One region of the Marinomonas phycocola genome, then DNA from elsewhere that is predicted to be linked to it. Evidence: predicted binding sites of a transcription regulator. Region 1 holds the regulator's gene; each other region holds the start of a gene.

What was found. The regulator PhoB, encoded in region 1, activates phosphate uptake and scavenging genes when phosphate is short. The targets are predictions, from matches to a motif close to TGTCATANNNNTGTCANA.
Region 2: the regulator PhoB is predicted to act here: its motif matches at 1,906-1,923, upstream of ACMUMJ_RS03385 (inorganic phosphate transporter).
Region 3: the regulator PhoB is predicted to act here: its motif matches at 1,145-1,162, upstream of ACMUMJ_RS06595 (Na/Pi symporter).

What each region holds. Positions count from the first base shown of each region.
Region 1 covers NZ_JBLIXL010000005.1:74,222-77,497, reverse strand. The annotation lists gene ubiA (4-hydroxybenzoate octaprenyltransferase) at 1-728, shown strand, start outside; gene phoB (phosphate regulon transcriptional regulator PhoB) at 813-1,511, shown strand; gene phoR (phosphate regulon sensor histidine kinase PhoR) at 1,515-2,819, shown strand; gene ACMUMJ_RS05475 (response regulator) at 2,846-3,276, opposite strand, start outside.
Region 2 covers NZ_JBLIXL010000003.1:89,150-92,425, reverse strand. The annotation lists gene ACMUMJ_RS03385 (inorganic phosphate transporter) at 214-1,791, opposite strand; gene ACMUMJ_RS03380 (L-serine ammonia-lyase) at 2,049-3,276, opposite strand, start outside.
Region 3 covers NZ_JBLIXL010000006.1:114,188-117,463, reverse strand. The annotation lists gene ACMUMJ_RS06600 (transporter substrate-binding domain-containing protein) at 1-1,029, opposite strand, end outside; gene ACMUMJ_RS06595 (Na/Pi symporter) at 1,211-2,362, shown strand; gene ACMUMJ_RS06590 (hypothetical protein) at 2,384-2,605, shown strand; gene ACMUMJ_RS06585 (DUF2164 family protein) at 2,852-3,172, shown strand; gene ACMUMJ_RS06580 (hypothetical protein) at 3,193-3,276, opposite strand, start outside.

The DNA.
Region 1 (3,276 bases):
TTATTATTTTTATACTAGGTGTTTTCTTTATGCGTTCCGCAGGGTGTGTCATTAACGACTACGCTGACAGACATATAGACGGATCCGTTGAACGCACTAAAAACCGTCCCATTCCTTCTGGATTGGTTACTGAAAAAGAAGCGCTATTGCTGTTTGCTGTTCTCTGTTTAGCCAGCTTTTTATTGGTTTTAATGACGGACACTCAAACCGTTTTACTGTCTTTTATTGGCCTTGGATTAGCCGCCCTCTACCCCTTTATGAAGCGTTACACATACCTCCCTCAACTGTTTCTTGGATTGGCATTTTCTTGGGCTATTCCAATGGCTTACAGTGCTCAAGGAGGGTCGTTAGGTGATCCAACTTTATGGATGGTTTTTGTAGCAAACGCTTTTTGGACCATTGCTTATGACACCTATTATGCAATGGTTGATCGAGATGATGATTTAAAAATAGGCATCAAATCAACCGCCATTCTATTTGCACAGAATGATTTATTTATTATTTCGTTGCTACAAGGGTTAGCGCTTTCTCTATTGATATGGGTTGGGGTGTTAGAGTCTCTAAATTGGCCGTACTTTGTTAGCCTTGCTGTCGCAGCCCTACTCTTTTCTCTGCAACTAAAGCAAACATGGACACGAGAAAGAAACGCCTGCTTCAAAGCTTTTCTAGATAATAATCGCATTGGGTACTGTGTGTTTATCGGTATTGTCTTAAACTATATTGTATGAACTAAGATACAAATTATGACAGTTTCATCTAATTGTCATATTTGAGCGTTCTAATAGAGCGATTATCATTTGGGAGTAGATTCCGTGGCTGGCAAAACCGTACTAATTATTGATGATGAATCATCGATTCGTGAAATGATTGCTATTGCATTAGAAATGGCTGGATATGATTATTTTGAAGCGGAAAATAGTCAACAAGCTTATGAAATCATTATTGATCATAGACCAGATCTCATTTTATGTGACTGGATGATGCCTGGCGGCAGTGGCATTGAATTAACTCGTAGGCTCAAACGAGACTCTCTAACTTCTGAAATCCCAGTTATTATGCTCACAGCAAAAAGCGAAGAAGACAATAAAATACAAGGATTAGAGATAGGTGCTGACGATTATATAACCAAACCTTTCTCACCACGTGAACTGGTGGCACGTTTAAAAGCCGTATTACGACGGGCCAACCCTCAAGGCATCGATGAACCCATTGAAGTCGATGGTTTGCTCTTAGATCCAATAAGTCAACGTGTTACCATTGGTTCGACTCCTCTAGAAATGGGTCCAACGGAATACCGTTTACTTAAATTTATGATCACTCACCAAGAAAGAGCGTACTCCAGAGCTCAGCTTTTGGATCAAGTTTGGGGAGGCAATGTGTACGTTGAAGAGCGTACTGTTGATGTACATATTCGACGCCTGCGTAAAGCCATTGGTGAAAGCCACGACTACTTAATTCAAACAGTACGCGGTACAGGGTATCGATTTTCAAGTAAACGAACAGTTCAATAAATTATGAAGAAAGTTTGGCAGCACGCTTTTATACGTTGGTCTTTAGGGCTTCTTGTCAGTTTAACTATCGGCTTTTTAACAGGCAGAGTGTTCTTATGTCTGTTTCTATTTGTTCTAATTGTCCTTTGCTCCAACCTGCACCAACTTTATCAGTTTCACAGTTGGATTCGTCGCTCTGGCAAGTCCTTACCGCCAGAAGCTTCTGGTATTTGGGGTGATGTATTTGATGCTGTTCATCGTTTGCAAAAAAAGCAACGGAAATCAAAGAAGCGTATGCGGCGCGCCCTATCTCGTATAGAAAACTCCACTTCGGCTCTCAAAGAAGGCGTCATCATGGCGGATAATTTGGGAAATTTAGAATGGTGGAATGAATCTGCAGGTCAATTTTTAGGCCTAATGAAGCCTGTAGATAGGGGGCAGCCAATTACCAATATTGTGCGTAGCCCTGAATTTTTTCGCTATTTTACTCAAAAACGCTTCTCAGACCCTTTGATTATTAAATCACCAAAATCAAAAGGCATGTACTTAGAAATTCAAACCACATTGTACGATAAAAACGATCACCTTATTTTTATTCGAGACATTACTAACCTACACTTATTAGAAGAAATGCGTAAAGACTTTGTCGCTAATGCGTCTCATGAGCTTAAAACGCCATTAACCGTGATTAAAGGATATTTAGAGACCCTAGACATGTTTAAAGACACCCTTCCTAAAAGCATGCAGAAAGGCGTCGTCAATATGACAGAACAATCGGATCGCATGGAGCAGCTCATTGAAGATCTTCTGCTGTTATCCAGATTGGAAAGTAATGACAAAAGAGAAACCGACCAATGGCATGATGTGCATGAGCTTATCAGAGCCATCGTTAATTCGGTTCAAGTAATAGGAAAAGATCACACTCTACAGATCGACATGCAATCTGATTCGAAATTATACGGCTCTTACAAGGAACTCTACAGTGCGTTTTCAAACCTAGTCGTAAACGCTATCAAATATTCTCCGAATGGCGGCAACATCATCATTACATGGAAGGCGAATTCAAAAGAAGGCGTGTTCTCTGTGCAAGACGAAGGACTAGGTATTGAAGCTAGGCACATATCTCGTTTAACGGAACGTTTTTTCCGAGTGGATAAAGGGAGAGGATCTAATACCGGAGGAACCGGCTTAGGATTAGCGATAGTAAAACACGTACTTTTACATCATGATGCAAAACTGGATATTACCAGTCAAGTGGGTAACGGAAGTACTTTTTCTTGTCACTTTGCTACTGCTCGTATACAACAGCCGCTGATACATTCTACTTAACGAAGCGGCTGTGGTTATACGCAGCACTATAAACTCTTAAACAATGCCTCTATGAATTTTTCTTTGACTTCATCTTGGTCAATCAATCCAAGCGTTACCGTTAAAAACGGTGAGTCATGTTTTTTCTCAGTTGTCGCAACACCTTGTACGTAATAATTCAACCTATTCACCGTGCCAGAAAACTCCAAATCCAATACCGCTTGCCCTAAAACGGCCGGTATAATGTCGTCACTTTTTATGAGGATGGTTGCTTCCGTTTTTGAGAATTGAATCACCATACAGCGAAATTGCTTCCCTTCAAAACGTGACACCGTCGGAATTTTCACGTCTTTCACTGTTGCACTTTTTGCTTTTACCGCTGGTTTAGCAACCGCAGGCTTTGAGGCCGCAACATGATTGGCTTTTGCTCCCGCACCTAACAGAACATCTAAGGAACCAGAAGTATGGCTTGTCATTC
Region 2 (3,276 bases), on a different contig from region 1:
TAGTCTTTTGCACTTCCCCGATCAATCTGTTTTTGCTCTGCTTGCCACTTAATAAAAGGCAGTATTTTCAATAAGGCACAGATAAGAAATTAAACATATTTTTTAAAAGCACAAACTCATCATATTGAGTTCATTACAAAATACAAAAAAAGCCAGTGTAGGTTATGCACTGGCTTAGTAAATTATCATTATCGTATCTTACAATAAGCTAAATTAGCTATTACTTACGCTAAAACCAAGTAACATATAGAAAAGCATAGCAGATAATAGCGCAGATGTAGGTACTGTAATGATCCACGCGGCTGCAATTTTCAGCAAAGCAGATCGTTTAACCAACTCTTGCTTAGTCGCTTTCTTCAAACCTTTACGCTCTTTCTTTGTAATCGGTGAATTATAGGCTAAATCTTTCAGCTCACGTAATAGCTCTCTTTTACCTTCTAGCGAAGAAGACTTAAAACGATCCACAAACTCATTTGTTTGTACTGTATCATGACCTGCATCTTCAGAATGAGAGATTATAACCGCCAGTTTTTTGTTGTATGACGCTTTTACATATTCACGTAAAAAGCCTACACCGAAAATACCACCTACAGCAATATGAGTAGAACTAACGGGTAAACCTAATTGAGACGCGATGATTACAGTGATCGCTGCTGCCATTGCGATACAAAATGCACGGACTTTATCAAGCTCAGTAATTTCTGAACCGACTGTTTTGATCAATTTAGGGCCATACAGTGCCAAACCCAAAGCAATACCTAATCCACCAACTAACATAATCCATAGAGGAATAGTGGCTTTAGATGAAACACCACCACTCATCAAAGCATCATTAATGGCAGCTAATGGTCCAATCGCATTTGCGACATCGTTTGCGCCATGGGCAAAACTGAGCAGAGCAGCAGAAATAATCAAAGGGACCGTAAACAAACTGTTTACTGCATCTTTATTATTTTTTAAATCACTCGCCGCTTTATCAATAATTGGACGAACAAAGAAATAAGCAATGACAGCAAAACCGAAACCAAGCATTGCAGCGTTAATAATATCGGTTTTCCATAACTTTTTAAGACCTTTCATAATCAAGTAGGTTGAGAAAGCCCAAACCATAACAGCAACCAACAACGGGACCACTTTTTGAGCAGCAGCGATCATATCACTCTGATAAGTGACGTTTCGTTTTATATAAATTAAGAACGAGGCAGCAATCACACCACCAAACAACGGAGAAATTATCCAACTTGCAGCAATAGCAACCATCTGTCCCCAGTTGGCAATATCCCATCCGCCAGCTGCGATACCGGCACCTAAAACACCACCTACTATTGAGTGTGTGGTTGATACAGGGGCACCAAAATATGTGGCTAAGTTAAGCCATAATGCACCCGCTAATAACGCAGCCATCATGATCCAAATAAACGTCTCAGCGTCCTCAATGGCATTAGGGTTGATGATACCTTTCTTGATAGTACCAACAACAGAACCGCCAGCAATCAGTGCGCCTGCGGCTTCAAATATGGCTGCTATAAGTATTGCCCCTGTCATAGATAGCGCTTTAGAACCTACTGCCGGCCCAACGTTATTCGCTACGTCGTTTGCACCAATATTTAAAGCCATATAAGCGCCAATTGCAGACGCAATTGCGAGAATGGAGACGTTTGACACATGAGCACCATTTATGCTTGCGTACAAACCAACAACGAAAACAAAACCAACGGCAATCATTAGACGTACAATATCAGGGAATTCAGCGCGCAGTGCATTGGCTTTTTGATTTTTGGTAAGGTCCATATGGGCTCTACTATATTTAGGTTTAAGTGTATTCAAGTCATAGTGTGGCAGCCGACTATATAAAAGACGACACATCCCAATCGTCACTTGAATTTCATAAATCTGTTACAATTTTGTCATCAAATTGCAACAACGGCGCCATTCTACTATGAGCAGACAGATATAAAAACCCTTGAGAAATCTAACTTTTGCAAATTCTTCTCTACAGTGCCTTACCTTTTGAAATCTAAAAGATATTTGATAAATAGGTAAGCGTATTAACACTCAATAACATTAACAGCCAAACCGCCTCTAGAGGTTTCTTTGTATTTATCATTCATATCACGCCCAGTATCTCTCATTGTTTTGATCACTTTATCAAGCGAAACAAAGTGAGAGCCGTCCCCTCTTAAAGCCATGGATGCAGAATTAATCGCTTTAACAGATGCCATTGCATTTCTTTCAATACATGGAACTTGCACCAATCCACCTATCGGATCACAAGTTAATCCTAAGTTATGCTCCATGCCGATTTCTGCTGCATTCTCAATTTGCTCTGGCGAGCCGCCAGTTGCTGCCGCTAATCCAGCAGCGGCCATCGCACAAGCAGAACCGACTTCTCCTTGACAGCCGACTTCAGCACCAGAAATAGACGCATTTTTCTTAAATAACATACCGATTGCGGATGCGGTTAACATAAAATCAATGATTCCTTGCTCACTTGAACGAGGGCAAAACTCCCAATAATAATGTAATACCGCCGGAATAATGCCAGCCGCACCATTTGTCGGGGCTGTCACCACTCGACCTCCACCAGCATTTTCTTCATTCACAGCAAGTGCGTACAAGTTAACCCAATCCATTGCACCAAGCGATGGCGTAATCATGTCCATTCTGTTTTTATTACTTAAATCCGAAAACAAAGTAGCGGCTCTGCGCTTTACTTTTAATCCTCCAGGGAGGATGCCTTCCTTCTTTTTGCCGTTTTCAACACACTCTTGCATAACGGCCCAGATATCTAAAATGCCTTCCTTGATGTCTTTTTCAGAGCGCCAGACTTTTTCATTCTCTAACATAATATCGGCAATGGTCATAGAATACGTTTGACACAAAGATAAAAGCTGGGATGCGCTGTTAAATTTATAAGGTAATTCAGTGGTATCTTCCGTAAGCTCAAGCTCTCCTTGAGTATTCTCTTGCACAATAAAACCACCGCCAACTGAGTAATACGTTTTTTCAGATAAACACTGGGCTTGATTATTAAACGCTCGTAATGTCATACCATTCGCATGAAAATCCAACCGCTTAACTTTATGAAAAATTAAGTCTTGATCAGGATCAAAGTTGAAGTGCTTTTTACTCAGCAGTTGTAAGCTTTTATCTGTATTAATTTTTTCAACTCTTGACTCAATAAGAGTCGGATCGATGCTGTCTGGTAACTCACCTTCTAGCCCCATCAATACGGCTTTTCCTGTCCCATGGCCTTTACCTGTCGCACCAAGAGAG
Region 3 (3,276 bases), on a different contig from region 1:
ATACGTTTCTTTTAAAACTGGCAAGTTTAGTAAGAGCAAACTGATTGGATTATTTATTTCGTGGGCAACCCCCGCAACGAGAACACCTAAAGAGGTCATTTTATCTGCTTGAATTAGCTGTTGTTGTTGTAGTTTTAATTCTTCTGTTCGTCGACTAACCTCCCTGGATAGCATCCTGTTCCAAATGACAATACCACCAAGAATAATGCATAAAAAAGCGGAAATTACGGCTGTTATTTTACCTATTGTTTGCCAAATTCCCCCCGGTTTTTCAAGGTGTCCTAACCACTTATCATAAAGTGCTTGTTGTCTTCCAGTATTGATTAGAATAGCTAATCCTTCGCTGAATTGAGCCAATAATGCATCGTTACCTTGTAATACAGAATAGCTATAATGTTGGGAGCCAAAAGGTTTACCAGCAGGAATAATATTGGATAGCTCTAGTTCACGCCCAAGATACATTCCGGGTAGGTTCGCTACGATAGCGTAATCGTGTTTTCCTGATGCTAATAATCTCAATGCAGCCGCATGCGTATCTACAAGAATAAGTGTTGGCTGTGTTTTATTTTGAGTCAGATAATCATGCACTATGCCACTTTTCTGAACGATGACTTCTTTATTCTCTAATTCTTCAATTTTTGTGATTTTTGGGTTGCCTTCACGAGTGAAAATGGATTGGTGAATAATGGCGTGAGGTGGGGAAAATTGGTAGGTTTTGCTTCGCTCTTTGGATTGCACCATACCTTGCAATGCGTCGATCTCTCCTTTTTCGAGTTTACTGCGCATAGCATCCCAATCACCGAGTTGAATTTCAATATCCATTCCCATTACTTCAGCAATCGCTCGTGTCAGCTCTGTGTTATACCCATCAGGTTCGCCGTCTTCGTTAATAAACTCATAAGGTGGGTAGCTTTGATCGCCAGCAACATGGATTTTACCTTCCTGCTCAAAGGCATGAGCGGATGAGTGCAAAAAGAAAAAAAGTACCGTGTAACAACAATTACGAATTGGATAGGTAAAAAAACGCATAGGAGATCTCGTGCATTACGAAAAAATTTTAGTGAGATACGGCTGGCTAAGTAGAGTATTGGACACTTTCTTTATTAATAACATTTATGTCTTTCTCTGTCATTAACTCTTCCTGTGTCATATTTTTGTAAGGATTGATCTGTATATTGATACGTACAAATCAACTGATGGAAGTTTTGTTATGTCAAATGATGCTCAAGCGATATTACCCGATAGAGGTTCGTATCAAAATACCCTTCAATGGGTTATGGTTGCTGTATTGATTTACTTACTGATTTGTGCTGTTGGCACGATTGGTGGTGGCTTTAAAATGGCAGCAGGAGGGCAAGCTAAAGAACTGTTTGCGTTCGCAAGTAACCCTTTTGCAGGGCTGGTGATTGGTATTGTTGCAACCGCATTAATCCAATCATCTTCAACAGTGACTTCAATTATTGTTGGCTTAGTTGCTGGTGGATTACCGGTTGAACTTGCTGTTCCTATGGTCATGGGGGCCAACGTTGGTACGTCGATTACGAATACCATTGTGTCTTTAGGACATGTTAGAGCAAAAGAAGAGTTCAAACGCGCGTTCTCAGCAGCAACGGTTCACGACTTTTTTAATTTGTTGTCAGTATTAATTTTTTTACCGTTGGAAATAGTCTTTGGTTTATTAGAAAAAATGGGTTATTTCTTTGCGCATTTATTCTATGGAGCAGGGGATTCTTCCATAAAAGGGTACAATTTTGTCAAAGCAGCGACCGCACCTGTGGTGAATACGTTTAAAGGTGTGGCGAAATCAATGGGTGATCAACCTGGTGGTGTGATGATGATATTGCTTGGTATTGTCTTGATTTTTATTGCGATCACATTAGTAGGCAAGTTGTTGAAAAAATTAATGGTAGGGAAAGCAAAAGACATTATGCATACAGCTATTGGTCGTGGCCCTCTGTCAGGAATTGCTTCCGGTACCTTGGTTACTGTGTTGGTGCAATCGTCATCAACAACGACATCTTTAATGGTGCCCTTAGCGGGATCGGGTTCATTTAAACTGAAAGAGATCTACCCATTTACGCTAGGCGCAAACATTGGCACTTGCGTAACTGCTGTGTTAGCTGCAACAGCCGTCACTGGTAATGCGGAAGCAGCATTGCAAATTGCATTTATTCACTTGGTGTATAATATTGTAGGTGTGGTTGTGATTTACGGTATTCCTGCATTACGCCATTTACCTATTCGTGCAGCCGAATCGTTAGGTGACACGGCATCTGAAAATAAATTTGCCGCATTGGGCTATATTTTAGGTGTTTTCTTTGTTCTTCCTGCCGTTTGTCTTGGTGTTAGCAACCTTATTTAATTTGAATTTGGAGATAATATAATGAGCAATTTACAGGTATTAACAACTGAGCGCTTAACCAAGCTTATTGATGAAACGCAGCAAACATTATTAGAATTGAAAGAAGAAATGATCCGTCGTGAGCAAGTGAAGCAAGAGCATGAGATCATGGATTTAGACCATCATATGCAAAATGCGGAAGTAAGCTTAGCGACTATTCGTAATTTTATTAAGTTTTTGATGGAAGACTCAAAAAAACGCTAGAACCATATAACTATGAAATTGAACGCCTTTTTTCTATTTGAGAGAAGGCGTTTTTTTATGTTAAGGAAGGTGAGAATAAGTCCTCTTGTCTCAGCATGTGGATAAAAGCCGGCTATTCGAGGCGAGTATCGAATGTGAATAGCTGGCCTATTTTCGAGATACTCAACAAAGAATACTGGCTATTAGACCATGCCCTGCGGGTCTTAGTAGACTTATTCGCACCTTCCTTAAGTGAATGGATGCAGCTTGTACTTGAATGTGATGGGTGTTGTTTCTATTTTCGTTATAATGGTTACTCTGAATATTGATCAAAGGATAGAGGGAAGGATGGCTAAGCAAGCGTTGAATGCAGAAGTTCTTGAAAAGGTTATTGAGCAAACACAAACGTATTTGCTGGATGAGTTAGATGTCTCTTTAGGGAAATTCGAGGTGCAATTTTTAGTTGAACATATTATCAAGCAGATCGGCCCAGACATTTACAATCAAGCCATTGATGACTCTATGAAAGAGTTGACTCGTTCTATGGACAGTGTGGTAGAAAACCTCGATTTTCTAAAAGATATTTAAAAGTATAGACAGAGGTCTTTTTAAGTAGAATAGAATTTAAGCTCCACTAATGTTTTCTTGTGAATGGACTCCATTGATTTAATCAATAGCATGATATGACAAAT